One region of the Cytobacillus sp. FSL K6-0129 genome, then DNA from elsewhere that is predicted to be linked to it. Evidence: riboswitches for the same ligand, from Rfam matches in the RefSeq annotation. Region 1 holds a riboswitch; each other region holds the start of a gene.
What was found. A riboswitch is a leader RNA that binds a small molecule or an ion and turns the genes downstream of it on or off. The one in region 1 is predicted to bind thiamine pyrophosphate.
Positions count from the first base shown of each region.

Region 2: another riboswitch for thiamine pyrophosphate. It lies ahead of thiT (energy-coupled thiamine transporter ThiT); the one in region 1 lies ahead of thiW (energy coupling factor transporter S component ThiW).
Region 3: another riboswitch for thiamine pyrophosphate. It lies ahead of tenA (thiaminase II); the one in region 1 lies ahead of thiW (energy coupling factor transporter S component ThiW).
Region 4: another riboswitch for thiamine pyrophosphate. It lies ahead of MHI57_RS17155 (3-oxoacyl-ACP reductase); the one in region 1 lies ahead of thiW (energy coupling factor transporter S component ThiW).

Region 1 covers NZ_JBBOXM010000001.1:742,524-750,060, reverse strand. The annotation lists gene MHI57_RS03660 (branched-chain amino acid aminotransferase) at 1-1,033, shown strand, start outside; gene MHI57_RS03655 (nuclease-related domain-containing protein) at 1,419-2,327, shown strand; gene MHI57_RS03650 (hypothetical protein) at 2,528-3,616, shown strand; gene MHI57_RS03645 (shikimate kinase) at 3,666-4,172, opposite strand; TPP riboswitch at 4,302-4,413, shown strand; TPP riboswitch at 4,457-4,549, shown strand; gene thiW (energy coupling factor transporter S component ThiW) at 4,621-5,142, shown strand; gene thiD (bifunctional hydroxymethylpyrimidine kinase/phosphomethylpyrimidine kinase) at 5,111-5,917, shown strand; gene thiM (hydroxyethylthiazole kinase) at 5,917-6,726, shown strand; gene thiE (thiamine phosphate synthase) at 6,726-7,334, shown strand; gene MHI57_RS03620 (FMN-dependent NADH-azoreductase) at 7,480-7,537, shown strand, end outside.
Region 2 covers NZ_JBBOXM010000001.1:3,332,164-3,339,700, reverse strand. The annotation lists gene MHI57_RS16805 (HelD family protein) at 1-643, shown strand, start outside; gene MHI57_RS16800 (phosphotransferase) at 988-1,959, shown strand; gene MHI57_RS16795 (M23 family metallopeptidase) at 2,859-3,833, opposite strand; gene MHI57_RS16790 (hypothetical protein) at 3,857-4,096, opposite strand; TPP riboswitch at 4,230-4,334, shown strand; gene thiT (energy-coupled thiamine transporter ThiT) at 4,439-5,017, shown strand; gene MHI57_RS16780 (hypothetical protein) at 5,350-5,616, opposite strand; gene sigY (RNA polymerase sigma factor SigY) at 6,328-6,885, shown strand; gene MHI57_RS16770 (YxlC family protein) at 6,839-7,198, shown strand; gene MHI57_RS16765 (hypothetical protein) at 7,185-7,403, shown strand; gene MHI57_RS16760 (YbjQ family protein) at 7,384-7,537, shown strand, end outside.
Region 3 covers NZ_JBBOXM010000001.1:939,584-947,120, forward strand. The annotation lists gene MHI57_RS04530 (peptidoglycan D,D-transpeptidase FtsI family protein) at 1-1,347, opposite strand, end outside; gene MHI57_RS04535 (MFS transporter) at 1,644-2,924, opposite strand; gene tenA (thiaminase II) at 3,225-3,914, opposite strand; TPP riboswitch at 4,038-4,147, opposite strand; gene trhA (PAQR family membrane homeostasis protein TrhA) at 4,496-5,131, shown strand; gene MHI57_RS04550 (GNAT family N-acetyltransferase) at 5,254-6,000, opposite strand; gene MHI57_RS04555 (AbgT family transporter) at 6,138-7,537, opposite strand, start outside.
Region 4 covers NZ_JBBOXM010000001.1:3,404,867-3,412,403, reverse strand. The annotation lists gene phaZ (intracellular short-chain-length polyhydroxyalkanoate depolymerase) at 1-336, opposite strand, end outside; gene MHI57_RS17180 (DUF6176 family protein) at 449-793, shown strand; gene MHI57_RS17175 (hypothetical protein) at 1,130-1,450, opposite strand; gene MHI57_RS17170 (glycosyltransferase family 2 protein) at 1,605-2,204, shown strand; gene MHI57_RS17165 (polysaccharide biosynthesis protein) at 2,245-3,240, shown strand; gene MHI57_RS17160 (IclR family transcriptional regulator) at 3,438-4,199, shown strand; gene MHI57_RS17155 (3-oxoacyl-ACP reductase) at 4,423-5,178, opposite strand; TPP riboswitch at 5,271-5,372, opposite strand; gene MHI57_RS17150 (glycosyltransferase) at 5,458-6,993, opposite strand; gene MHI57_RS17145 (ABC1 kinase family protein) at 7,111-7,537, opposite strand, start outside.

The sequences.
Region 1 (7,537 bases):
GATTTTCGGTAGGAACTTTACAGATCATATGTTTGTAATGGACTATCATGCAGACAAGGGGTGGCATGATGGACGTATTGTCCCTTATGAGCCATTACAAATTGACCCGTCTGCAATGGTATTTCATTATGGCCAAAGTGTTTTCGAAGGATTAAAGGCATATTTATCTGAAGATCAGGAAGTGCTCATGTTCAGACCATATAAAAATATGGAGAGACTGAACAAATCGAACAACAGACTCTGTATTCCGCCAATTGACGAAGAACTTGCTGTTCAAGCATTAAGACAATTAATTGCAGTTGATCGTGATTGGGTTCCAAATGTAGAAGGAACATCGCTATATATTCGTCCATTTATTATTTCTACAGAACCTTATTTAGGCGTTGCTCCATCACATCAATACAAATTTATTATTATCATGTCACCAGTCGGTGCCTATTATAAAGAAGGAATTAACCCAGTGAAAATCGCTGTCCAAAGCGAATATGTTCGTGCAGTCAAAGGTGGAACGGGTAATGCCAAAACAGGAGGAAACTATGCTGCTAGCCTAAAAGCACAAGAAGTAGCAGAACAGGAAGGATATTCACAAGTACTTTGGTTAGATGGCAAGGAAAATAAATATGTTGAAGAAGTAGGAAGCATGAATATTTTCTTTAAAATTAACGGTGAAGTCGTTACACCTGAATTGAACGGAAGCATTTTAGAAGGCGTTACAAGAAACTCTGTTATTGAACTCATTAAAGACTGGGGTATTCCTTTATCTGAGCGTCGTATCTCAATCGATGAGATCTATGAAGCGCAAAAAAATGGCACGCTAGAAGAAGCATTCGGAACGGGTACTGCAGCGGTCATTTCACCAGTCGGAGAACTATTCTGGAATAACGAAAAACTTACCATTGGTGGCGGACAAACAGGTGAAATCGCCGGCAAACTTTACGAAACGCTAACAGGAATCCAAAAAGGAAAAGTAGAAGATAAATTTGGTTGGATTGTGAAAGTAGACGAAGAAAAAGCTGTTACGACAGCAATTTAATAGAAGAAAAAAACCACTTGCCATTGATGGTAAGTGGTTTTTTAAAGGGTTAGACTAGAAATGTGGTTCTGTAAAATGGACAAAAACTGAAAAGAATAAAACAGAAGTGATGGATATAGTGAGAAAATGGAACGAGTACATATATTATTAGCGCTGTAAAAGTGGACAAAAACTTAAAGAACAAAACAGAAGTGATGGATTTAGAAAATGGACTGACTGTATATATTATTATCGTTTGATTTTGCTACTTCAGCCCTACAATCACAAAAGGATTTTACGCTTTTTAACAAGCAAGGTTGTCCTTTCCGAGAGAAGTTAAATAAATTGGTATTTTTTTCATGTGGAAAATTCGTTATAATAGAGTAAAAAGAAAGGATGAAGTAATTTGCCAGACCTAAAACCGCTCAATCCCTCTTACCAACTCCGATTATTACGCGTGCTCCATCTTAGATCAAAATTGTCCCCTGAGAATGAACAATATCTCAAAATGTTAGAAAAAGGATATGAAGGAGAAAGTAAATGGCGAGATGATTTGCAACAACTTTCACCAAAATTCCCCATCCTTTATGATATATTGCTAGAAATAAATCATACATCCTTTCAAATTGATGCACTCTGTGTAACTCCCCACAAACTCATTGCTTTCGAAGTGAAAAATTATAGTGGTGATTTTATGGTTCAGGAAACTAAATGGTATTCACCAACAAATAAGGAAATTAAAAATCCCCTCCTACAAATCGAAAGAAATGAAACCCTCCTACACCAATTCCTTACTAAGCACGAATTAAACATTGCATTTGATTATCTACTGGTTTTTGTTCATCCGGAGTTTATGTTATATGATCGTACAAAGAAACAAAATGTTATTCTTCCACCGCAAATTCCACGATTATTAAGAGAACTAAATCAAATAGACATTCAACACTCTCCATTTTATACAAAAATTGTTCATGCTTTTTTGAGTCATCATAAAGAAGAAAAGAATTACGCTAGAAAAATCGAATATTGTACGGAGGATTTGGTAAAAGGTGTGGTTTGTCGAGAGTGCGGTGTGCAGATGAAGCGAGCGAGTTTGCGCAAATTTCATTGCTCAAAATGTAGGAGGAACATTTCATCTTGTGATGCATTAAGTGAAGCAATCAATGACTTTATTATTCTTTTTCCATCAGAAAAAGTAACAAAGACGGCGATTTATGATTGGTGTGGTGGAGCAATAAGTAGTTCCGCAATACAACGATTCTTACAAGAGAAATATACACTTAATGGTGGTGGAAATTATTTTTATTATCATTAATGGGTTTTAAAACCGAAGAAACAGTTGAATTATTTAGTAATGAAGAGAAGTGACAGTATCTTATAGATTGAAATGTATTCTGATGGGGTCAATCTATTAGTAAGCAGTTATATGTTGAACAAAGGACTTTGTGCACAAAAAAAATCTATATAACATCACAATAAAAGTGGATAGTAAGTCACTCAGTAGGAGAATCAGAGATGAGCGCCTCGCAAAAGGGGTTAGCAAGTCACTCGGAAGGGGAATCAGAGATGAGCGCCCCGCAAAAGGGTTTAGCAAGTCACTCGGAAGGGGAATCAGAGATGAGCGCCCCGCAAAAGGGTTTAGCAAGTCACTCAGAAAGAAAACCAGAACTGAGCGCCCCGCAAAAGGGGTTAGCAAGTCACTCAAAAGGAGAATCAGAGATGAGCGCCCCGCAAAAGGGATTAGCAAGTCACTCGGAAGAAGAATCAGAGAAGAGCGCCCCGCAAAAGGGTTTAGCAAGTCACTCGGAAGGGGAATCAGAGATGAGCGCCCCGCAAAAGGGTGTAGCAAGTCACTCGGAAGAAGAATCAGAGATGAGCGCCCCGCAAAAGGGGTTAGCAAGTCCCTCAGGAAAGAAACCAGAGATGAGCGCCCCACAAAAGGGTTTAGCGTGTCCCTCAGAAAGAAAACCAGAGATGAGCGCCTCGCAAAAGGGTTTAGCAAGTCACTCGGAAGGGGAATCAGAGAAGAGCGCCTCGCAAAAGGGTTTAGCAAGTCACTCGGAAGGGGAATCAGAGATGAGCGCCCCGCAAAAGGGTGTAGCAAGTCACTCGGAAGGGGAATCAGAGATGAGCGCCCCGCAAAAGGCTTTAGCGAGTCCCTCAAAAGGAGAATCAGAGTTGAGCGCCCCGCAAAAGGGATTAGCAAGTCACTCAGAAAGAAAACCAGAAATGAGCGCCTCGCAAAAGGGATTAGCAAGTCCCTCAGAAAGAAAACCAGAGATGAGCGCCTCGCAAAAGGGTTTAGCAAGTCACTCGGAAGGGGAATTAGAGATGAGCGCCCCGCAAAAGGGTTTAGCGAGTCCCTCAGAAAGAAAACCAGAAATGAGCGCCTCGCAAAAGGGTTTAGCGAGTCCCTCAGAAAGAAAACCAGAAATGAGCGCCTCGCAAAAGGGTTTAGCAAGTCACTCAGAAAGAAAACCAGAGATAACCGCCTCACAAAAAGGGAGTTATTCAGCAATTTATTTAGAACCAAACACAAATGAAAGCCGAGGAAGGGAGTGCCCGGCTTTCATAAATTCGTTTAGGATAATGCGAATTACTTAGATAGTAAAAGAAACATTCTAATGAACTATAACCATAATCATCACAAGCTTTATCCTATCCCACTAACAATCAATTCAGCAGCTTCTTCAGCTGTTTTCCCGTCAACATTGATTTTTAGATGATATGGTTGATAATGAGCTTGTCTTTCTTTGTAGAGATGATACATTTCGTCAGTAGAAAGACCATTCAATTTCGGTCTTGTATCTTTAATCAATGGGTATCGATCGAGCCAATTTTCCCATGAGAGCTCGATAAGGACAACGGTACTGTTTTGTAAACAAATTTCGCGGTTCTTACTGTTTAAAAAGGCGCCGCCGCCTAATGAAAGAATCTGTTTTTCTTCGGCAGATAGTTGTTCAATCAATTCGCTTTCAGCTTTTCGAAAAACTTCTTCACCATGATCAAGGAAAATTTTTGAAGTTGACATTCCAAACTGTTGTTCAATGCGTTCATCCGTGTCGATTAAACCCCACTGTAATTTCTTAGCTAATTCCGTTCCTATGGATGTCTTTCCGACCCCCATAAACCCAATAAGTACAATACTCTTATCTTCCATAGACTGTCCTCCCGAATATTATATAAAATATCATATCATAACGTTTTATGTCGCAACATCGTTTCTATCCAATGTTTTTTATTTTCATTTCTATCATTTCATGTTATATTGAGTGCATCATATGTTATAAGTTTTCACTGGGGGTGCCTCCACATAGAGGCTGAGATTGAATGCCGTCCGTTCAAAACCCTTTGAACCTGATCTGGTTTGTACCAGTGGAGGGAAGTGTGTCGATGTAGTCGTCCTCGCTTCCTTTTGGAAGTAGAGGATTTTTTTTATATATGAATAAATGCTAGGGGTGCCAAATACTTGGCTGAGATGAACCCTTTGAACCTGATCTAGTTAATACTAGCGTAGGGAAGCGAGTGACGTCATACATATCATGATGACCAAAGCCGCTTATTCAAAATAGCGGCTTTTTTATTTTTATCGAAAGGAGGAAAGGTCTATGAATAAAATCCAAAAAATGACGATGACGGCAACGATTGCAGCCATCACTACTGTGTCGAGTAGTCTCATTTTTATTCCGATTGGAATAGCGAAAATTTTTCCGATTCAGCACTTGGCGAATGTATTATCTGCTGTACTTCTTGGACCATGGTATGCCGTTAGTCAAGCGTTTCTTTCATCTACATTGAGAAATATGATGGGGACTGGAAGTGTTTTTGCCTACCCCGGGAGTATGATTGGCGCATTACTTGCAGGGTTCCTTTATCAAAAAACGAAAAAAATTGGCTTCTCAGCACTAGGTGAAGTCGTTGGAACAGGAATGATAGGGGCAGTAGCGACTTATCCGATTAGTACATTACTTTTAGGACAAGAAGCAACCCTTTTCGGATTCCTACCAGCATTTATGGTGAGCTCGTTTACTGGAGCAATTTTAGGATATGGTTTATTAAGAGTATTAATTAAGAATAAAGCTATTGGAGGTTACATCAATGAAAACAGCATTAACGATCGCAGGTTCTGATTCAGGAGGAGGAGCTGGGATTCAAGCAGATCTTAAAACTTTTTCCGCCAATGGTGTGTTTGGCATGTCCGTCATTACGGCGATTACCGCTCAAAATACAGTAGAGGTACGTTCGGTACAGGATATAGAAATCAATATTATAAAAGACCAAATAGAAGCTGTGTTTGATGATATCCAAGTTGATGCTGTCAAAATCGGGATGTTGTCATCTAGTGAGACTGTAAAAATCGTCGCAGACCGTTTAAATCATTATAGTCCAAAAGTGATTGTGTTAGATCCTGTTATGGTTTCAAAAGGTGGACATCATCTTTTAAAGGAACAAGCTATTGAAGCATTAAAAGCGAAAATGTTACCACTTGCGACTGTAATTACGCCAAACATTCCTGAAGCTGAAGTACTTTCGGGTATGACAATTCGCACGGTTGATGATATGGAGCAAGCTTGTAAAAAATTATATGAATTAGGGCCAAAAGCCGTCTTATTAAAAGGTGGACATTTAGAAGGAGAACCGAATGACTTATTATGGGATGGACAAAGTTTCAACTGGTTTAATGGTCGAAGAGTAGAGACAAAAAACACCCATGGTACAGGTTGTACTCTATCATCTGCCATTGCTGCTGGGTTAGCAAAAGGGGAAGAACTTATTGAGGCCATACAGTCTGCGAAAAATTATATTTCCATAGCGATTGAGCATAGCCTAGCACTCGGTAATGGGCATGGTCCGACAAATCATTTTTATGAGTTATACAACAAAGCAAAGATGGAGGAAAGATAATGGCGATTTCAAGTGAAGCAGTTGAGAGAGTCTTTCAGCAGTTACAAGAACATACCCCACTCATTCATCATTTAACAAATACAGTAACTATTAATGATTGTGCAAATGTGACCCTAGCAATGGGCGGTTCACCTGTTATGGCCACCCAACTCTTAGAAGTAGAAGAAATGGCTATGATGGCAGATGGGCTCGTAATTAATTTTGGTACTATTAATGATGCGATGTTTGCGGCAATGATTAAAGCTGGACAAACTGCCAATCAAAAAGGGGCCCCAGTAATATTTGATCCAGTTGGTGTTGGTGCAACCACTTATCGCACAAATAAGGCAAAAGAGCTAATTAGCACAATAAAAGTGTCCATTATTCGCGGCAATGCTTCTGAAGTTTCTGCTCTTATTGGTAAGAATACAAAAACGCGTGGTGTTGATGCAGGGGCAATTGAAATAGCACCTGAAGCACTTGCAAAGGAGGCAGCTGAAGTCCTAAACTGTCTCATTGTTATTAGTGGAAAAGAAGATGTCATTACAGATGGGAAGCAATTAGTTGTGATTGATAATGGAGATTATCTTTTGACGAAGGTAACAGGAACTGGCTGCATGACAGCTTCATTAGTAGCAACTGCTGCTGCTGTTTCAGAAAATTGGTTTGACGGGGCTGTTATTGGTATGGCTACTATGAGTCTAGCAGGGGAAATCGCAGCTAAGAGCTTACATGCCGGTGAAGGGTTAGGTTCATTTCGAGTGAAGCTAATGGATACGATTAGTACAATGAATGCAGCCATATGGCTAGATGGAGTGAGGCAAAACTAATGGATTACCGTTTATATTTAGTCACAGATGATAAAATAGCAAACAATGAATTATATGATATTGTTCGAAGTGGTGTAAAAGGTGGTGTGACCATCGTTCAATTAAGAGAGAAGACAGCGGATGGTCAACTCTTTTATGAAAAGGCGAAAATATTACAATCTATATTAAAGCCATTGGATATTCCACTGATTATTAATGATAGAGTAGACATCGCTTTAGCGGTAGGTGCAGCAGGTGTGCATGTTGGACAAGATGATCTGCCATGTGCCGTCGTTAGAAAGATTGTTCCTGATGATATGGTAGTTGGTATCTCTGTATCCAATGTGGAAGAAGCGAAACTTGCTCAAGAACAAGGAGCAAATTATGTTGGAATAGGTTCGGTGTTTCCGACAACTTCTAAATCAGATGCTGATTTATTAGCACCAGGTATGCTCGAGGAAATCATTGCAGCGATTGATATTCCTGCTGTCGCTATTGGTGGTATTCAACTAGAAAACATAAAAATGCTTAAAAATCGAGGGTTAGCAGGTGTTTCTGTTGTCTCAGCAATTAGTAAATCTAAAAATCCAGAAAAGTCAGCTCGAGATTTACTTCAATTATTCCTTTAGACCTAAAAAATATCATAAGTGTAGTTAAAGAGAACTTATTCCATTGACAAGATACTATTAATATACTAAAATTACTTTTGGTTCGAGATATTTCATTTTAGTGTATTTCGAATAAATTATTACGACATTCGGAGGTCTTCACATAATGGCAAAAGTTCTATTTGTAAACGCAAGTGATCGTCCAGTTGAAGCTGGAATTTCTG
Region 2 (7,537 bases), 2.6 Mb from region 1:
AGATTACAGTCCCGTTCATTACGCTGTAATCAATAAAATATTTAGGTGCAAGAAAACAATCTTAGGTGATTTTGGTCAAATGTTGAATCCTTTTAGTTTAAATTCCGATCAATCCTTCAGTAACATATTTGATAGAATGGAATTTGTAGAACTGAAAAAAAGTTATCGATCCTCTTATGAAATTATCGCTTTTGCGAAGCAGTTTATGCCGGATTACTCCATCGAAGCAATTGATCGCCATGGAGAAAAACCAGAAATTATATCGTATACAAACCAGCATTCTTTGATTGATCAATTACAAAGATTAATCATCCAGTTCCAAAATAACTCGTTTAATCGTTTAGGTATCATCTGTAAAAGTGAAGCACAAGTAAATCAAATTTATGATGAACTAAAACAGTTTTTTACACTTAATAAACTAAGTGATACCAGTGAAACATTTGAGCAAGGGATAACCGTAACAACAATCCAATTAGCTAAAGGATTGGAATTTGATGAGGTACTCATTCCTTTTGCAAATGCTGATGTATATAAATCTAAATTTGACAAAGGCTTATTATATATCGCAGCAACTAGAGCGATGCATACGTTGACTTTACTGCACAAAAAAAGCGAATTAACTCCTTTAATTAAAAACGAGTAAAAATCGACCCCATTCTATAAAAGATTGGGGTCTTCTCTTTTTATCAATCAATTGTCACTATTCTACCCCTTTAGCAACATAACTAGAAGAATTCCCTTTATTTAAAGAAATAAAGTAACTATCAACCAACCAGAGCAGACTAATATAAAAACTATAACTATGTTTAAAGAAACTATCTAGAGGAAATAACTTAGTTATTACCGTTTTGTTTTACTTGATATTACTCTATATGCTTTATAGAATATTAATCAGATTAATGAAGGAGGATTTTTGTTTGAATAACTTATGTTTAAGTCTGGTTCATAGCTTTTCTCAAAAATAATTCATCGAGGAGAGTGTAATTAATGAACTTTTATATAATGAAAGATATACTGAACGAACAGTTCGATTTAAAAATTACTCACATGACACAACTTACCGATCATAATATATCTGCAACCTATTATTTAAATACATCTAAAGGAAGTTACGTTCTAAAACGTATTCCTTCCTATATTCAAGATACCGAAATAGAAGGCAAATTGGTTAAGTACCTTTACGAAAACGAAATTCCTGTAGCACAAGTTATTAAATCTAATCAAGGAACTTATTCATTCTCCATAAACGGGGAAAAATACCACTTACAAGAATATATAGATGGGGAAATTTATGACTTAAATAATGGAACTGACTGGTTTAAGGATGTATCCGCTCAAAATTTAGGAAAAATTCAACATGTATTATCTCAAACCCCCAAATTAAAAACAGGAATGATTAATAAAGAATTATTTACTAACGGTCAAATTATTAAGGCAAAAAAATCCTACCTCAAGACTTTTAAAAAAGCACAACAGTCAAACGATACGACAACTATGAAAGATATTATTAACCGATTAGAGTATCTAGATACAATTAATAACTATACGTTTGATTATTCTAAGTTTACATGTACTAATTCACATGGAGATTATTATACTTCTCAAATCATATGTAAGGAAACAAAATTATATACAATTGATTGGACAGACGCCTGTCATTTACCTGCATGTTGGGAAGTAATGATGTCTTTCGCTTATGCGGACCCTGTTGCTAAGAGTGGAAAAATTGAATCTAATGCTCTTAAACGTTATATAGATAACTATTCAAAGTGGTTTACCTTGACTAAGTACGATTTGTTCCATATGCCGTATCTGTATTTCTTTCAGCTAGCTGTCAGTAATTTTTACGAACCATATGGAAAGTTACCAAAAGAATATTTAAAAATTGCTAGGCTGACAACAAAGCAGTTAGCATGGCTAAATAAGAATGTTGATTCTTTAGCCATGAAGTTAGTTTAAAAAACGTAATCTTTTGTCTTGTCCCTGTCACGTAGACAACATAAAAAGCTGAACATTGAACGTGTGTCGATATTCAATCGGCACACGTTTATTTAGTTTCATATGACTAAATTTAGAATCATCATTACCTAGAGCTTATTCTCCTTCTGTTTAACACTTATTCAGTTTTGAGGTGTCGAAAGATCGATTCTATAATTAGCATAAAAAAACAAGTTGCCCCAGGGTTCATACGAATCGGAGCTAGCTTTACGATTGGTAAAGCTATTTTGCCAAGTGTTATCGCACAATTACGAGCCACTCATGAGCAATTATCTTATCATGTTACAATTGGGAATAGCGAATAAGTAATTGATAGTGGCAGGCACCATAGCAGTAGATATTGGCTTGTGGAAAGGCAAACCAATGCGAAAGAGTTTGTCCAGAACCCCTTTGCAGAAGATTGCTTATTGACCTTCTGTTCACCCACATATGGAAAGGCATTTTCATTCGATAGAGGATTTATATGACCAAGAGTAGGGCACGAAAAAGGCACCTGATTGAATTACATCAAATTAGCGTCAAATCGACGTTCATCAGCTCTACACAAGGAATAAAGAGGAGTGTAAAAAGTAGCTTAGAAGCTCCTTATTTTCCGAGGTAACTATAAAAGAGGAGTTGACATACGGCCTATAGAAGCTGGAAGGCTTTAAGAAGAACATTCCTTCTCTTATGTGTTGATCAAAGGAACGAACTTGAATCACAGTATCCAGTTATTAGTTGATACGTTAAAAAACCGCACTGAGTCTTACGAAAAGAGCAACGATTATTATCAAACCACTTTTTTTGCGATTTAAATAAATGTTTGATTGAATTGTGGGCAAGGAGGCCGGCACAAGCGACCTCCATTTAACTGTATTTCTCTATTTAAAAAGCTGGATAATTGCTCTGGGAACGGCAAAAACATAGTCTGCTATTGTCATCGTATTTTCAACCTTGTCGAACTTCTCTTCGAATCGATTAAGGTATTTTGTTAAATGATTTGTTACGATTTCTCCTTGAATCGGTTCTACACCATTTTTAAAACGAATGCGAACTGATTTTCCTTTATGAAGATCTTCTGAATCCATGATTTGAAAATGGATATGCGCTTCAGAAGAGTTACCCGAGTTCCCACATTTGCCAAGTAATTGTTTTTGAAGAACTTCCTCTCCTTCTTGGACAATGATACTGTCTTTTTTAAAATGAGCAATCATACTATATTCCTTATGCGCATGCTCTATCACAATATAGTTGCCTGGGGGGTGTTCTTCATCCATCTGCCCTGGAATATTATCATCGAGACCATCAACCACTTTTATTACTTTGCCATTTTGAGGGGCGATAACTTCCTCTGCAAATGCGTAATAACTCTCATTTTTTTCAGGTCTACCATTATATGTAGAGCCATCCTTCACCTTTAATAGATCATACGCGTACCTTTGATGTTCATATACGTAATGGTAATTAATAAATTCATTTGTACCACCCCAGAATACAAACCATTCATCCATCACTGGCATAATGTATTCATTCTTTGTATAGACCTTATCTGTTTCTGGAAAGACAAAGTAAGGTTTCATATAGAAACTGACAATTGTATTTTTATCATCAAATCCAACCACTACTGCTTTTGCTTTTGAGTGATCTACCCATACGAACTGATCAATGCCTAAGACATTCGTCCGTGACATTAGTTGATAACTACGCACACCTTCATTAAAGGCTGCGCTCATCTCAATAAATTCTGATAATGAAACCATGCCTTGAAACACTTTTGAAGTGGCTTGGTAAATTTCCTTATACTCTGCTCTTAACCAATAATCTATAAACCTATCAGGATCCATTGAACCGACCATACCCTCTACCCCCGTAAGTTTTATTAAGATGAAAAAATTAAACGATTCTCAAGAAATATTTTGCAATTAACAGTAAAGAAACCGCCAATAGTTACTTTAATTTCACTTGAATCTTCTAACTTACCTTTCAAATCCCCTCTTAATGCTAGACCTAAATTTTCATCCTGTAATTCACCATTTACATACAACTTTTCTCCGTTAATCCAATAATTTTCGATTAATATATGATTTCCATGATGGTTTACTTCAAAAACCTTCTTCATATCAATCACTCCTTGATTATTCTACGACTATCTAGGGAATAAGTTTCACAAATAATCTGTTTTTTTACTACCAAAAAAAGATTCTTGAATTCTGATGAAAGTCATAGTATATTCTAACCGAGGATAAATTTAATACTTCCACAAGGGGAGCCTAATATGGCTGAGAGTGAGCGAGTTCGTTCTGACCCTAAGAACCTGTTAGATAATGCTAGCGTAGGGATCGTGGTTTTGGATATGAGCAATACTAGGCATCCATCACCGCCTATGTATTGCTTTTTTTCATGACAAAAAAGTAATACAGGTTTACTCGTTCGCTTCTCTTTTCGGAGAAGGAGGAAAAACATGAAACAAAATAAAACACTTTTTATGGTGGAAATTGCTATATTTGCAGCTTTGGCATTATTACTTGATTTCTTATCAGGCTTACTGATGGGGAGATTTTGGCCACAAGGTGGGTCCATCTCACTTGCTATGGTACCGGTTTTCTTAATGGCCTTTCGTTGGGGTGTTAAAGGCGGCGTCTTAACGGGCTTACTATTAGGAGGACTTCAAATCTTAACAGGAGCTGTTCCTTTTCATTTCGCCTCTTGGATCATTGACTATTTCGTAGCCTTTGCTGTTGTCGGACTCGCAGGCATCTATATGAATAAAGTTGTGCAAAATTATCAAGACGGCCAATTTGCCAAAGCAAACATGTATGTTATTAGTGGCGTTTTCTTAGGAAGTTTCTTACGCTTCTTATGCCATTATTTATCAGGCATTATCCTATTTGGTGCCTATGCTCCGGCAGATCAACCTGTCGCACTTTACTCACTCGTATATAACGGAACATATATGCTACCTACCTTTATCGTATGTGCCTTAGTAGTTGTCATGCTTTACACAACAGCCAATAAGGTCCTTCTGAAAAAAGCATATTAATCATCTAAAGGCTCTGGGGGAAACTCAGGGCCTTTTTTTAAGATATCTTTTTGGGAGATTTTCGCACGATGATGGAACTGAGGAATCAGGGTGGCATGTACATCGGCGTGATATCCATAAGATAACCATGCAAAATGAAAGCGCCAAAAGCAGCTAGACAAACCAACATCTTCTCTTCTATTTTCTCCTTGAGACCGGCAGGTTTTCTTTTTGGATTTCTGAGAGGGGGAGTAGACACATCTTTTTCCTTACTTTTTTTAGCAGCACTTTTCTTCCGTCAATGTCAATCTAACGATGAACACTCTTGATTATTTATGAATTTGCAACAACTATTATCTACGGTAGTTTAAACCAACATCATCTGTTTTCTTTCTTGTGATTTTTGTACATAAACACGATCGTGCGCAGTTCTCTGACTTTCCCTGCTCTCTTTTGCGCGTATACACAATTTGCGCGCAGTTCTCTGACTTCCCCTGCTCTCTTTTGCACATAAACACGATTTGCGTGCAGTTCCCTGACTTCCCCTGCTCTCTTTTGCGCGTATACACGATTTGCGCGCAGTTCTCTGACTTTTTCTTCTCTCTTTTGCGCGTATACACGATTTACGCGCAGTTCTCTGACTTCCTCTTTTCTCTTTTGCGCGTATACACGATTTACGCGCAGTTCTCTGACTTCCCCTGCTCTCTTTTGCGCGTATACACGATTTGCGCGCAGTTCTCTGACTTCCCCTGCTCTCTTTTGCGCGTATACACGATTTGCGCGCAGTTCTCTGACTTCCTCTTTTCTCTTTTGCGCGTATACACGATTTACGCGCAGTTCTCTGACTTCCTCTTTTCTCTTTTGCGCGTATACACGATTTGCGCGCAGTTCCCTGACTTCCTCTTCTCTCTTTTGCGCGTATACACGATTTACGCGCAGTTCTCTGACTTCCTCTTTTCTCTTTTGCGCGTAAACATCTTTTGCGTTCAGTCTTAACTATAAACGCTCATTTAAGAATTACCGTATTGATTGGATGAAGCTGACACATATTTAAAAGATACCACCGCCCAAGTTTATATGGAGATTGTATAGCACACACGCCTAGATACTGCTGGCTCTTTCCTCTGTAGTCATGCCACCAGAGGGTCCATGTCATTGAAAATAAGGATATAATTGAACATTCTAATCATTTACATATTTATCCACTCGCATAACTTCTATGCAATAACAAGATATAATCTCTATCTCCATTCAAAAAATTTTATTTTTCGTGAACGAAAGGAGAACACTAATCGTCATAATAGTAAATCCAAAGAAAAGGGGGGCAAGGTTTGGAAGAGAAAAAATGGATTAAAGCAGCGAAAAAAGGCGATAACCAGGCGTTAGCTCACTTATTTAAGGAGAGTTATCCCCTTCTCGTTCATTATTTAATGAAGCTCACCCTTAATCGAGAAGAAGCTGAGGATTTGGCACAAGAGACAATGACAAAAGCGATTGAAAAACTAAATCAATTTCAGGTGAAATCGAAATTCTCCACTTGGCTCATATCCATTGGCACAAAATTATATATCGATCAAAAAAGGCGCCAGAAGCGAGCTGATGCCTTTAAAGCACAACATATGCGGAAATTAAAATGGCAGGCACAGTCACGAAATGAAGATTGGGATTTCTTATTAGCTTCTCTCGGTGAATTAGAAGATGAATTAAGAGTGCCGATTATTTTAAAACATTATTATGGCTATGCGTATGATGAGATTGGCAAAATGCTTGGAATTGCTGAAGGAACAGTAAAATCTAGAGTTCACCGCGGAATTAAAACCATTCGAAAGGAGATGGGTGAAGATGAGAAAGGCCCAGGAACAATGGAAAATCCTATCAAACAAGGATGAAGAAGATTTTTCAAAAGAAATGAAACGTTCTTTTGCACAGTTTGAGGAAAATAACCCCATCTCTACTCCTAGTGAAGATTGGTTTGAAAAAATGGTCATCGCAGAAAAGGATGAAGCTAGCAAAAAATGGCGAAGAGAATTACTCTTATTCAGCGGAATAGCAACACTTATTCTTGTTTTATTTTTTACAACATTAACCCAAATACCAGTTGTCTTTATCACATTACAAGGTCTTACAGTCCTTCTTGTCATCTGTTATACCTTTCTGCAAATCCAAAAACATAGAGAGAAGGTGCGACATGACGAATATTGATTTCTTTTTACTATTCTTAGTAGCAATTATTTTATTATCACAAAGTATCTTTTTATTTACTAATGCAAAGAAAAATGGAATGAATCATTGGTTCTGGGGTATTATCGCCTTAATTCAAGCACCGGTACCACTAATATTCTATTTCATCGTAAGAAACGTTCGTAGAAAAGAGGAGGATGAATTAAATGATTATCGTGACTACTGAAACAATACCAGGTAAAGAAATAAAAGAGTTAAAAGGTTTTGTTAGGGGAAATTCAGTCCAATCGAAACATATTGGAAAAGATATCGTTGCCGGATTACGTACGATTGTCGGTGGAGAAGTCTCGGAATATACAG
Region 3 (7,537 bases), 200 kb from region 1:
AAATCCTGCCGTATTCCAAGATCGTTTAGGTTGTGTTCCGTCAAAATACAAAGGTCTATCCACCAAAACACTCCAAGGTGAGATTACCCCTTCTTGGTAACCTGCTAACACTGTTGCGCCTTTTATAGTGGAACCCATTGAATATTGACTTGTCATATTACCTAAGGCGTAATCCATGACTTCTGTTTCACCTGTTTTTTCATCTTTGACAAATTGTTTGCCAGCCATTGCGAGAACCTCACCTGTTTGTGGGTTCATCGCTGAAACGAAGCCACGATCTAAAAAGTAATTACTTCCCCTCAGACTCCGAACATGCTTTTCAATAATTTTTTCTACCTCTTGTTGGAATTCGATGTCAGTTGTTAAGACAAGGTCTTTTCCTGCTTGTCCTTCTCTTACCACATCTTGCTTTGTTACTTCACCTGTTTTATCTGTGTAATTTTTCATGATTTTCTTTTGCCCTTGTAAAACAGACTCGTATTGCAATTCTAAATAACTCTTGCCAACACGATCATTACGACTATAACCTTTAGATTGATAATATTCGAGCATTTCACTAGGTAAGCCCTCTTTTGAACTTGAAACATTTCCAAGTACAGAACTTAATGTCACTTCGCCGTCTTCGTCTTTCAAAGCATTATAACGTTCCCAGTCTACCGTTGTATCAATGCCAGGTAATAGATGAAGATTCTCACTAACAAGAGCAAATTCATCTTCATTGACATTTTTGTTCTTAATAAAATGAGGTGTCAACATTCGACTACTTGCCATTTCTCGAAATATCGCTAAAACTTCTAGTTCATCCTTCTTAAAAGCATTCAGTTCTTCTTCTGTTATTCGTTCCCGCGTTCGTTTATATATTTCGTCATCTACTTCTTTTGATGACATATCACTTGCTAGCAATTTATCTTTTTCTTTATCCGATACTTTTTCTGCTGCTTCATTCGGATACTTTATTATCCAAAAGTCTTGTTTATCTCTTTCAGTAATCGCCTTCAAGTCTTCTTCCGTGTCTTTTTTAATCATCTTCGCTAAAAGCTCTGATGTCTGAATCATTTCTTCTTGTGTTGTAGATTGGGAGCGAGTATAACTTATGGCTAATTGGGGTTTATTCCCTACAACCAGTCTACCTTTACTATCATAGATCTGCCCCCTAGGTGCCGTGCTTGCTACTGGCACCTCCACTTCCCGTTCAATCTCTTTTTTATAATTCTCTCCGTAAACAATTTGAACAATACCTAAGCGGAAGATTAGAATCGAAAAGAGTATAAATACTGCAAAAAACATTAAATTAATCCGAAAAACCATTTTTTTATTTCGTTTTTTTCTTCTCTGTTCTCCCGCCATCATCAACACAACCAATCATCAAAGTATGAATGTTCTTAATTATTACTATATGTAACTATTATATTTCACAAATATGTTATCTATTAAAATTAGATTAATAATATAAACTATCTTACAACAAATATCCAATTTTTTCAATTGTTATGAAGAAATATTTGATAAAAAAAGATCAATTTTACACTTTCAGTAACATTTCTCTAAAGACGCTAGATGGTGAACAAATCAGGTATCCACTCGACTGCTTTTAAGTGATGATTGTTCTTCATTTTTTATTAGCTAAATAAAAAAATCGATTGTTAACCAACCGATTTTTTCATTTGACTCATTTGAAGTTTTTGACGATATACTGTTGGCTCATATAACATGAATACTCCAATTAACCCAATAATCGCAAAGCTTAAAGGAATATAAAGTCCATATTGATAAGCGGTTGTAACGTCAAAATTAGCAAAATGGTCCAATACTTTTCCAAAAATTGCTGGCAGCAACACTGCGCTAAGAAAGCCTCCCGTATTAGCGAAACCGGAAATAAGCCCCACTTCCTTTATATGAAAGGACTGTCTAACAACTGTAAAGGTTAGAGCACTGGCACCATTTGCATAACCTATGATTACGAATAAAAGAATGAATAATAAATATGGTGGCTCTCCACCCATCAATACTAAAGCGATCCAAGCAGAAACCGACAGCATCTGCACAATGACATACGGTGCTTTGACTCTGTCAAAAAAAGTAGATAGGTAGGTTGTTAATGGTGCTCCGATAATGGCACCAAATAAGCCGTACATAATTACTTCACTTGCACTTGATCTTGATAAACCGTAAATGTCCATACCATAGGGAACTGCCCAAGAGCCAATAAAGCCGATATATGTGCCCACTACACCAAAGTGACAAAGGAATGTCGCCCAAGCTTGGCGATTGACAAGTAATCTTCTTATGATGACTAATAACGGTTCATTTGTTTCTTTTTGATTTTTTTCTTCTTCCATTTGAAATTTCTTCTTAGGATATTTTATTAAAACCACATAAAGTCCCATACCAAGGGTGAATATTACAATGCCAACAATTAAAAATGGAAGTCGCCACCCTAATAGAGAAATGGTCGAACTAAAAGGAACTGTTGCTAATAAGAATCCTAAACTTCCGGTCATTCCGGCAAATCCCACTAGCATCGAAAACTCCTGCTGCTTGAACCAAATGCTCAATACAAGAACTAAATTGACCCATATAGTAGCATCGCCAATTCCACATAATAACCTAGCAAAGATGAGCATATAACTATTATCTACCGTACTATACAGGATGGTACCTAGCCCGTTTAGCAGTGTTCCAGCGACTAGAAATACATTTGGACCAAATCTATCAGAGAATAATCCGATGGGAATTTGCAATCCAGCATAAGCAAAAAATTGAATACTCGTTATCAGCCCAATCGTTGCTGCAGTTAAATGAAATTCTTCCATTAATTGATCAGTAATTAAACCAGGTGCTGTTCTTTGACTAACCATAAATAAATAGGCTAAAAGTAAAACACCAAATACAACCCATCTGTACTTACTTTGTTGTTTATTCATTTTTAAAACGCCTTCCTCAATTTAACATTCGTCTCTCATTATACGCTTATTGTCATTATATATATATAGGAAGTTTATATGTCTATGAGGGTGGAGAAGTAGAAGTCATTTCTATTGACTAGATGAGTAGTTTTTGAAGTCCGAAATTCTTTTTAGGAAAATCCGATACGGCAAATTGTCTTTATTCCATAAACAAACCTGATACTACAACGATTATAAAGGGTATGATGTTAACAGAATTGAGTTAGTATGAACTAACCTTATTCTGTTAACACTATTCCCGCTTTCATTTATGAAGTTTTATGCATATGTTTTATCACTTAGCCACTTTTCTTGGGTATAAGCCATTTCCCAAAAAGCTAATTCATATTGACAGCTAATGGTAAATGCCATTTTCATTTTTTCTTTTTCTGTTTCAGATGCCATTTCAGCAAGCCGATCAAGATGATGAATTTGTTCCAGTACAAGTTTAACAAACCATTCTCCACCGTATGTATCAATCCAGGTACGATAGATTTCTTCTTTTGGTTTTGCCCCTTTAAAGCTCTGCCCAATATCATAATAAATCCAATAACACGGAAGCAAACTAGCGATGACCTCGCCAACTGTGCCTGTCTCTGCTACACGATATAAATGGGATGTATATGCATAGGCAGTAGGAGCGGGTTTAAACTGGTTTAACTCTTCTTCAGAAACTTTTAATACCTCCATAAATTTGTTATGTAACCCTAGTTCAGCTTCATAGGTACCTTGCGCATGCGAGGCCATTCTTGAGGTCATATATAAATTCTCTGCTTTAGAAGCAGCGATTGCTTGCACACGAGAAAAATGTGATAAATAGTAAGAATCTTGTAACACATAAAAGCGGAAACACTCAATTGGTAAATCTCCCTTAGCAATTCCTTTAACGAAAGGGTGTTCAAAATTCGCTTCCCATATATCATGTACTTCTTTCCTTAACGATTGTGTAAACGTTTCTTTTGTTGTCATCATTTCTACCTCTTCTCTTTTTTTTATCGAGCATAAAAAATCCAGAAAAGCGAAAAACCACTTCCTATAAGAAAGTGGTTACTGTATACATTATTCATTTAGTTATAGTTATAATGTTAACTAAATTTATATACGCCACTTCCCTACGCTGGTATCAACCAGATCAGGTTCTAAGAGTCTTAAAGTTATTACACTTTAATCTCAGCCTTTTAAAGGCACCCCTAGTGGATTTATTCAATTATGCTTTCAAAGTTATGTTATCATCTTATCAATAAATGTCAACCTAAATGGAAACTGCAAGTTTAGGAATTGAGCAATGTCAAGCTTCTCTTTCAGTAACGATTATGAACAAGTTGGATGAATGCTGTCGTTACCTAAACACTTCAACTGATCTAACACCGCGGCTTAAATTGGCATTGACTCAAGGATGGATAACTCCAAATATTCTCCATGCATTTACACTCTCCACCCTCTTCGCCTAGTGAAGTTTTTCTTTATAATGAAAGCTTACGACTTTTTATCAGCTAAAAAAATGTTTATACTAGAATTATGATTTTGGATAAAGAATGGGTGAATACTACTTGGAAACACATATTTTTTCAAAGGGAGAAGAAATCGCCAACGCGATCGTACACGGAATCGGTGCGCTATTAAGTATTGCGGCTCTCGTCATTTTAACTGTTTTCTCATCCTTATATGGAACAGCTTGGCATATTGTCAGCTTTGTTCTTTTTGGTACAACGATGGTTATTTTATATTTCTCATCAACTTTGCTACATAGTTTACCTGCTGGAAAAGCAAAGGATGTATTTGAGATTCTCGATCATTCTTCCATTTACTTTTTTATTGCTGGAACGTTCACACCGTTTCTATTTATAACAGTTAAAGGAACCTTAGGATGGACCTTATTTGGTCTTGTATGGGGGCTAGCAATTGCTGGAACAGTTTTCAAATGTTTTTTTGTTAAAAAATTTTTAGTCTTCTCGACATTACTATATGTTTTGATGGGCTGGCTAATTATATTTGCCTGGGAGCCTCTGGTTACACACTTACCTACACAAGGAATGATTTTCCTCATTATCGGTGGCGTTCTATACACTGCTGGTTCAATATTTTATGTATGGAGAGGATTTAAGTACCATCACGCATTGTGGCATGTTTTTGTTCTTGCTGGTTCGATTATGCATTTTTTTGCTGTTCTCTCGCTTTTACCTTGATCAAAATTTACCTCTTTATAAATGATCTGCAGATGGCTACTCTCACCACCTGCAGATTTATTAATATCAGTTTGTAGAGTTTTTATCACATTACTTGTTCTATATTAATAATAAACTACTACTTATAATAACTTCATTACTTCATAGCGAAAGCTCAATTTTTTATACCCTTGTTTACGATACATATCCTTTGGCGTGTCATTGCTGTCGGCTACAAGTATAACCCTATGATTGCTAAATCGCTTCATTACTTCATATTGCAAGCTTGCAGCAATCCCCTTTAATCGGTGAGCTGGTAACACACCTACATTATCAATTTCAGCTGTACACTTATTAAAAAATACTTGTAATGAACCTGCTGGCACACCATGATCATATGCGAGTAACTGTAATGTATCTTTTGCATTATGATGATAGGAATGCATGCTTCTATTAAGGTTCACATATTCCTCACCATAATCTAGATCAAAGTTTCTCTGCAATTGTAGATATTCTCGTAAATTATCATTTGTCACTTCCTCAACCACGATTTCGTTCTTTCTATCTTTATAGATAAATTGAAGAGGGTTAATTTCATATAACTCCTGACACCCGATTGTATAGAATTGTTGATAAAGGTATAATAAAACATCCTCTTGAATCATTTCGTCTGCTGGTAAATAAAACTTCAAATGTTCTTGTTTATGCTCTTTCTGATAGTCTTCCAAATACATTTGTGCCAGTTGAAAATCTTGCAAACTAGGATTTATTTTAAATTGGATAAAGTTTGCATCATATTTAAAATAGAACTGTTTTGTGCCATAGTGATCAAAATTGGCTTTTTCTGCTATTAAATTACCATCATGATGTATATCTCTGAAACTAACCACTGACCATCTCTCCCCTACTTATAGCCCTTAAGTATAACGATTAATTCCTTACGGTAAAAAAATACCTCTATCTATTTTATCATTTTTCACAAATAAAGAAGCCCGAACATTTATGTTCGGGCAACAACACCGCATTATTACAAATACATTTCGATACCGGGTCCAATCGGAATACCGAATAATCCAAAAATGAATAGCATGACTACCCAAATTACTAAGAAAACCATTGAATAAGGAATCATTAAGGAAATAAGCGTGCCTAAACCTGCTTTTTTATCGTATTCTCTCATAAAAGCAAGAACTACAAGGATATACGGATTTAGTGGTGTAATAATATTTGTAGTTGAATCGGCAATTCTATACGCTGCTTGGATAAAAGCAGGGTTATAATCAAGTAACATAAACAATGGAATAAAAATTGGGGCTAATAATGCCCATTGAGCAGACCCACTAAAGATTAATAAATTCAGAATAGAGACGAAAATAATAAATCCAATAATAACAGGAATACCAGTTAAATTGATGGAAGATAAGAATTCCGCACCATTGACTGCAATCCAAGTACCTAAATTGGACCAGTTAAAATAAGCAATAAATTGTGACGCAGCAAATATAAGGACGATATAGCCTGCCATATCTTTCATCGAATCTGCCATATACTTTGGAATATCAGCACTTTTTGTGATTTTCTTTACTGTTACTCCGTATGCTGTTCCCATCGTTATAAAGAATAATAAAACAATTGGGATAATTCCACTTAAAAATGGGGAAGGAATCATACGACCTTCTTCGTTTCTAAGAGGGGAGTCTGGCCAGAAGATAATTGTAAGTAAAATAGCAATATATGCTAGACCCGCTATAACGGCATTTCTTAACCCTTTTGACTCGATAGCTGAAACCGGTTCAAAATTCTTTTTCAAATCCCCATCATATTTTCCTAATCTTGGTTCAATTACCTTTTCAGTTAAGAATCCACCGACTAAAGTTAAGAGAACAGTAGAAATCGACATAAAATACCAATTATCAACAGGTGATACAACAAATGAAGGATCGATTGCTTTAGCAGCCTCAGTAGTAATTCCCGCTAATAATGCATCTGTTCCAGCGATTAAGACATTAGCTGAAAAACCTGCACCTACTCCAGCAAAGCCGGCTGCTAAACCAGCTAATGGATGCCTACCAACAGTGTAGAAAACCATCGCAGCTAAAGGTGGTACAAGTACAAACGCCGCATCTGAAGCAATATTCCCCATAATACCAATAAAGAAAACAGCATAAGTGACTAATGACTTTGGTGTACTTAAGATCGACTTTTTAATGGCTGTTTCTAGTAAACCAACTTTATCAGCTAAGCCTACACCAAGCATCATAGCTAACACAAGACCTAGTGGGGCGAAGCCAGTAAAGTTAGACAGCATCTCAGTTAATATAAACTGCAATCCTTCTCCAGAAATTAAACTTTTTATTGCCAACTCTTCCCCGGTTCCTGGGTGCTCAACAGTAACATCAAATTGATTAACAATGAACGTTAATATCA
Region 4 (7,537 bases), 2.7 Mb from region 1:
TTCAACAAGGTTTGGATACATTGCTGCAAATTGCAACGCAATACCACCTCCATTTGACCAACCAATGATTGTTATTTTATTTAAAGAAAAATGATCACAAAATAATTTCAAATCATAAGCGAATGTCTTAAAATCCTCTATTGGCTGATTGTAAGTAGATCGGCCATAACCTCTTAAATCCGGGGCATAGACCGTATACTTTGAAGGTATTTTCTCCAAAAATACGTCCCAATGATTCGCTGAGGCATAATTGCCATGAACGAGAAGTAGAACCTTCTCTCCCCCATCCTTTTTCAGATAATCATACACTTCACCGTTACTTAACCTGTATTCCATTTAAACACCTCTACTTTCTCCTTTAAACCTCTCATACTATTCGATTAAAGCTATCTTTATTCCTTTTTATGTTAAAATATTACATAAACATTCTAATAAAAGGAGAGATTGTATGAACGTTGAACTCACACGTTTTAAGGTTAAAAAAGGAAAAACAAAAGCTGTAGACGAATGGTTACAATTCCTTAATCATCATATGAAAGAAGTACTCCTCACACTTGAAGAAGAAAAAATGTATATTGAAACGATTTTTCGCGAAGTACAAAACGAAAATGAATATCTTTACTGGTATTCTGTACAAGGTAGGGATGGGATTGAAGTGACTGAATCCACCCACTGGGTAGATAAAAAACATCTCCAATATTGGCAAGATTGTATAGATGAAACCTACAAACCAGTTAATTTAATTACCGAAGTCGTTATGATCCCAGAGAAAATCAGAGCAAATATGACTTAGCTTAAATAGGCTAAGCACTTTTCACCTTCCGTCCATATAAGAAGAACGAAATGAGTCCTAATACGGTATATAATATAACAGCATTCACCATACTACCTACCTCAAACCAATACGAAACCGGAATTATTATCGCAGCGGATGAACAGATAAAGCCTATGATCATCTGCTTTTTTAAGCGCGCGCAAATCATACCTTGGATAATAAAAGCTAGCGGAAAAAGGACATAAATCCCTAATAATAAGATTTTGCTAAACGGAAAAAATGAACATATCCACGTAAATATAAAAATACATATAGAGGGAAATAAAACTCGAAAAAACATCTTCATGTCAGTGTTCATCCCCTTCTATTTATAGACAATATTATAGCCTTCCACCAAAACCACAATAAAACAAGATAACCGAAAACACTATACAACGCCCATAGTGCACCATCAAAAAGCTCATGAAGGAAAAACTCCCCTTCATTCATTTCTTCACCGCGACCAATAGCATTGAATATAGAAATAAAAGGGATTGTTAGAACAAAAAAGATGACGAATAATGCTGTTTTTCTAATTTGTTTCCTCCATAACATTCTTAACGCCATCATAAATGAAATAAACAAAAAGAGATAATACAATAGCCAAAACCATAACGGTAAACTCACCATAAACATTCCCTCACCCCTCTTGAGTGTAATATTACACCAAAAGAAATTTATTGTAAATAATTTCTTTTTATGTCCTAAATTCACCACTTTTAATTAGGCGCATACACTAAACGATATAACACCTGCCCCAAAATCATGCATAATAAAGTGAGGAAAAGTCATGAGATTCAGCTTTTTATCCCCGGTTTATAATAGTGAACAATGGGTTCGCTCGATGCTTGATAGCATTCCTAAAGAATATGCCGATGAAATCATTGTTTGTGATGACGGATCAACCGATCAAACATTAGTGATGTTAAAAGAATATCAACAACAGTACCCTCAACTAAAAATCTTAGAAAATGGGGAAAATCGTGGCGCTAGCTATTCGTATAATCGTTGTATCGAAGCCGCAACTGGAGATTATATTGCCATTATTGATAGCGATGATATTTATTTACCAACCATTCGTGAAGTACTCGCTAAAATAGATGGTGAGTACGACATTTATTATTACAGCATGGTGACAAAGGATGGCCAGCTCTTTCAAGCAACGGAAGAAAATTATCGTGAATGGTGTGGGCAATTTAGGATCATTAAGAGAAGCTGTGTGGGAGAAGCGAGATTTTCTGAAAGACCGGATATGGCGGGGGACTGTGATTTTCATCAAGCGCTCTTAGACCAAAACCCTTCAGTGCACATAACAGGAATTATCGCTTACTGGTATAACTATCCACGAATAAATTCCGAATATTATTTATACTATTTTGGATTAAAGTAAGCCCATTGTGGGAAATGACAGAAAGGTGCGTTCCATACTTATGTTTAAAAATAAAACGCTATTAATTACAGGTGGAACCGGCTCGTTTGGGCATGTGGTGTTAGAACGTTTTTTGCATAGTGAAATAAAAGAAATACGCATCTTTTCTCGTGATGAAAAAAAACAAGATGACATGCAAAAACAGTATGCAGATGGAAGAATCTCTTATATCCTCGGCGATGTTCGGGATATGAGTACTTTATTACCAGCTGTGGACGGGGTTGATTACATTTTTCATGCAGCAGCCTTAAAACAAGTACCCTCATGTGAGTCACATCCGCTAGAGGCGGTGAAAACGAATATTCTTGGCACCGATCATGTATTAAGTGCAGGAATACAAGCAGGGGTAAAGAAAATTGTCTGCCTATCAACGGACAAAGCAGCCTATCCAATTAATGCAATGGGAATGTCTAAAGCTTTAATGGAAAAGACATTTATCGCTAAATCGAGACAAGCTAACGCTCGTGGTACCATTATATGTGGCACAAGATACGGAAATGTCATGGCATCAAGGGGGTCCATCATTCCGCTACTCATAGAACAAGTAAAGGAAGGAAAGCCGCTAACTGTTACGCATCCTTTAATGACCCGTTTTATGATGAGTTTAGATGAGGCTGTCGAACTCGTATTGTACGCTTTTGAGAATGCTTGTAATGGGGATATTATGGTACAAAAATCGCCTGCTGCCTATATTACAGATTTAGCACAAGCGATTAAAGAACTTTTTCACGTTAGCCTTCCTTTAGAATTAATTGGCACACGGCCGGGAGAAAAGCTCTATGAAGTTTTACTAACAAAAGAAGAAGCAGCGAAAGCTATTGATCTTGAAGGCTTCTATCGCATTCCTCGAGATACCAGAATAGAAACTGATACAAACTCTGTAGAAGAATATCACTCCAATAATACTTATCGTCTCTCTGTAGCTGAACTAAAAGAAAAACTACAATCATTATCCTATGTTCAAAAAGAGCTAAAAAAATGGAAAAGGTTAAATTAATATATTTGACCGCTCCCTATTTTTCGTGAGTTGAGCACCTTCATTGACCAAGTTAATAATCGCCAACTCACTTACTATTCTTATATATACTGAATTTATAGGGATATCCTACCAACCCTCTAAAGGAAGGTTGTTGTTTGATGTAGTTTCTGATAAATTAGGATTCAACATGACTAGCATATTGAGGAGTTACATACATGGAAATACAAAAAAGTAGTACGATGATACAATCCTTGCAAATAGGCATTTCTATCATCGAATTAATCTATCAAAAAGATACCCCAATGAAATTCTCAACCATTCAAGAAGAAACCGGTATTACGAAAAGTAATTTATATAAATATTTAAATACACTTACGCAATTGAACATGCTCTATCGTGAAAAAGGGACAAACCTGTATTATCTTGGTAGCAAATTGATTCAATATGGTACAGCCGCCTTTGGTAGTCGTGATATTGCCGATGCAATCACTCCGTATATGCAGGAACTTTCTTCGCTTACTTCCTGCACCGTTTCGTTTTCATTATGGACAAACAACGGACCTATTACGACAAAGATTTGTCATTCGAATGAACCACTTCATATTGGTACACAACTAGGCGGAAGCTTACCACCAACATCTGCCGCAGGGAAGATTTTCTTAAGCTTCTTAAACCCAGTACTGACAAAAGATTGGCTAGGAGACGGGGAAGCGATCGATAACGCAGAATGGCAAATGATTCAACAATCGAAAATCTCCTTCGCTACCGAACCTTTAATTCCATCGATTTCTTCGGCTTCCGTCCCTTTGCTAGACTACCAGAATCAATTACTCGGTGCAGTGACAGTTGTTGGATTTAACGATAAGATGCCTAAGGAAGCATCGGATCCGATGAGCAAGCAACTGCTGAAGTTTCACCTACAAGCATCTTCTATGTTTGGCTATCGATATAAACAAGGAAAAATTGAACAATACTGATTGAACGTTCAATCGACCGTTTTAACATCTAGTAGAATAAAATACTAGTGAGAAAATTAAGTTGTTATTTTAAAAATATCCTTTTCTGCGAATAAATTGGAGTTTAGCTTCGACTTAGTCTCACATTTGCTGATATAAGCTCTTTACTGATTTATCAACCTACAAAATAAGTCCATTTTATTGAAAAAGGCCGCCATAAACAAAGATGACGACCTTTTTTATCTTAGTTCATCGTCAATCCATGATCAACGACTAGATTTTGTCCCGTAATCGCTCTAGCGCCTGGAGAGGCTAAGAAAACAACGGCTTCTGCTACGTCTTCTGGTTTTGTCACACGGCGGATAGCAGAGTTATCAGCCACAATCGCAAATACCTCAGGGGTAGTAACAGCACTTGCATCCGTTGTATCTAATAATCCACCGGAAACCATATTCACATTAATATCATACTGTCCGAGCTCTTTGGCCATATTGCGTGTAAAGCCAATTAATGCCGCTTTGGCTGTTGTATATTCATGGTAGGCAACGACTGGGTTCTGGTAAAGATTCGTGCCAATACCAATCACACGGGCTTGCTGTGAATCCTTTAGAGCCGGAAGAGCAGATTGAACAACATTTAAGCTTGCTTTTATCGCGCCTTCAAACTGGGTTTGATAGCTAGCCCAAGATAATTCCTCTACTTTCGCCTGTGCCACAGGATCAAATTTAAATTGAACTAATGCATTATTTACAACGATATCCAAGCGACCAAAATGAGCAATTGTGTCTGCTACCATTGCTTTTACTGCTTGATGATCTCTTACATCAGCTTGGATAGCCAATGCACGATCTTGTCCGATTTTTTCAACTACTGCATCTGCTTTTTCTTTATTATTAAAATAATTAACGACTACTTTGTAGCCCTCCTTACCAAACTTTTCAGCAATTGCAGCTCCTAATCCACGACTTGCTCCTGTTACTAACACGACTTCTTCTCTCACGCTATTCCCTCTTTTCAATAGATGTAATTAAAAATGTTCAGGGAAACAAAACAAAAGGCTCCCCGAAAATGGAGAGCCTACCATACATATGCATATAGTTGGAAGATGCTCCCTACGATCGTCTTAACGAACAGGTTCTAAGGGTCAGGTTTTAACCTTCTCAACTCATTTTCTGAGTCCCCCTGCAACAATTTTTAATTATTTTTAGTTTAGCATACAAATAGTTTCCTAGCTATGAATCGAAGTTCATTTCGAAACTGACCATTTGCTTTATGTTTCTCACCATTGTTTTAAACGGGGATTCTTATCTAGAATCGATTCATATTGTTTCTCATTACCGTAGAGGCTATTCGGGTCAAGCAGCTTATATCTCTCATATTTTTCTAATCGATCTTTTTCTTTTGCCCAGCCTAAATGCTTGACTCGTATTGTGGATAAACTGTGGGTAAGTTGGAAGATGTTTTCTGGAAATCTCCCACAATGCTGTGGTGTTTCTTTCCAGACAGGCTGAAAGGTTGATCTAACTCTTGCTAGAAATGGACGGTATAAGAAATGTGCTTGCCAGTATTCATCTTCACGATAATGGTCTTCATCCCACATATCATACAGTCTAAAACAGTACAGGTCGATAGTATCCTGTTTAACAAAGTCATCAATATAATCAATAAAACTCTCCTCAAACCATTCATCTGCGTCAAGATTTAATACCCAACCTAAAAAACCATTCGTTGCTTCTAACCACTGTTGTTTTCTTAGTTCCACTTCATTGGCAAACTGGGAGCTTGCATTCTTGACCAATTTAATTGGCATACCTTTTAGTTCTTGCAAGAAAATCGATATAGTCTGATCAGTACTAGCATCATCTATAATCACAGCTTCATCGATAAATGGCTTTACTTTCTTTAACATCGTTTGTAAATAACGACCTTCTTCATTCTTCACAATCATCGATAAGCGAATTTGATGGCTATCTGCTTTTTCTGGATAAATAGGTAGTTCGCTATAAGCATACTGACATTTTTCTTTAAATGCGGGTATGCCTGTAAGGTCAGAAGAACGATAAATATGATAAGCTGGCAGATGTGTGTCTACATGTAGATCCAGTCCTAATGCCACAGCTCTCACACAAAAATGTCGATCTTCTCCCCAAAAACTGAGATTTTTAATTTTACTAAAATGAATACCTGCTAACAAAGCTTTCCTGCTAATTAGCGTGCACGCACCTAATCCTCCTACTTCATAAACACCTGGAGTTTGTAATTGTTGAATAAAGGCCTCGGTTTGAACGGCCTTTTCTTCGTCTGTTATGGCACCTTCATCCGCCTGTCTCCAGTGGGTATATTCATCTGTTAACCACACCTGCGGATAAGGAATTGTCCCCTCTTGCCAAGCCGTCCAAAATACCTCTGAAACAATTTCTTTTTTCGTGGAAATAAGTGTATGAAGGGTATTCGGGTGTAAAAGCAAATCAGAGTCAATTAAAAACAAATAATCAAATTCTTCAAATTTCGCCTGCTCAATAAGCATATCTTTGAAGCGAGCAACCTTCCAGATGAGAGCATCATTCCAGAAATGGGTAAAGTCGGTACGAATATAGATACTATCTTCTTTTGCGGATAAAATCGCAACATCTTTCTTCCATTTGGCAAAATGACGTAGTAGTCTACTTGATTCTTCATTCTGATTATCATCTATGAAAAGATAATGAATCTCCATTGTATCCGTTTTTAAATTGGCTAAGGATAGCAGAAACTCTTTTAAAATATCGGGTTCTTGATTAATTGGACTGCCAATGAGAATTTTTGTATTAACCATAAGCAACATTAACGTTTATTGACAAAACCGTTCACCTCTCTACACTATATTCTCACCATGAATTGCTTGTGTAGTGAAATCAGAAAAATTCTACCCAAAACAAAAAGCAGAGAGTCGTCAGAATCTCCCTGCTCTAATGATGGTGTATATAAGAAATAAGAACATTAATATCGCAATGACGAAGCCGATTTCTACTGCTGGTATATTCCATAGGAGAGATGATTGCCTGCCAAGGGCGGAACCGATAATTAAACCCACCATTATAATGCAAAATGCTAGCAACACGATACTAAATGCTAGCCGGTTGCTGATACGATCAATTCTCGTTAGAAATTTTTCACTGTTTGGCAAGTTCAGTTCGAGCGGGATTTTTCCCTTTTTGATAAGGGCAATCAAATCTTTCAAATTATACGGCGCTTCCTTTAGAATATCAAAATACTCCCCGATATGAGCTAGCGAATCTTTCGCCAAATGATCAGGTCGATATTTATTAATAATTAATCGTCTACCAAAAGGCTCAGCAATTTTTAATATGCTTATATTA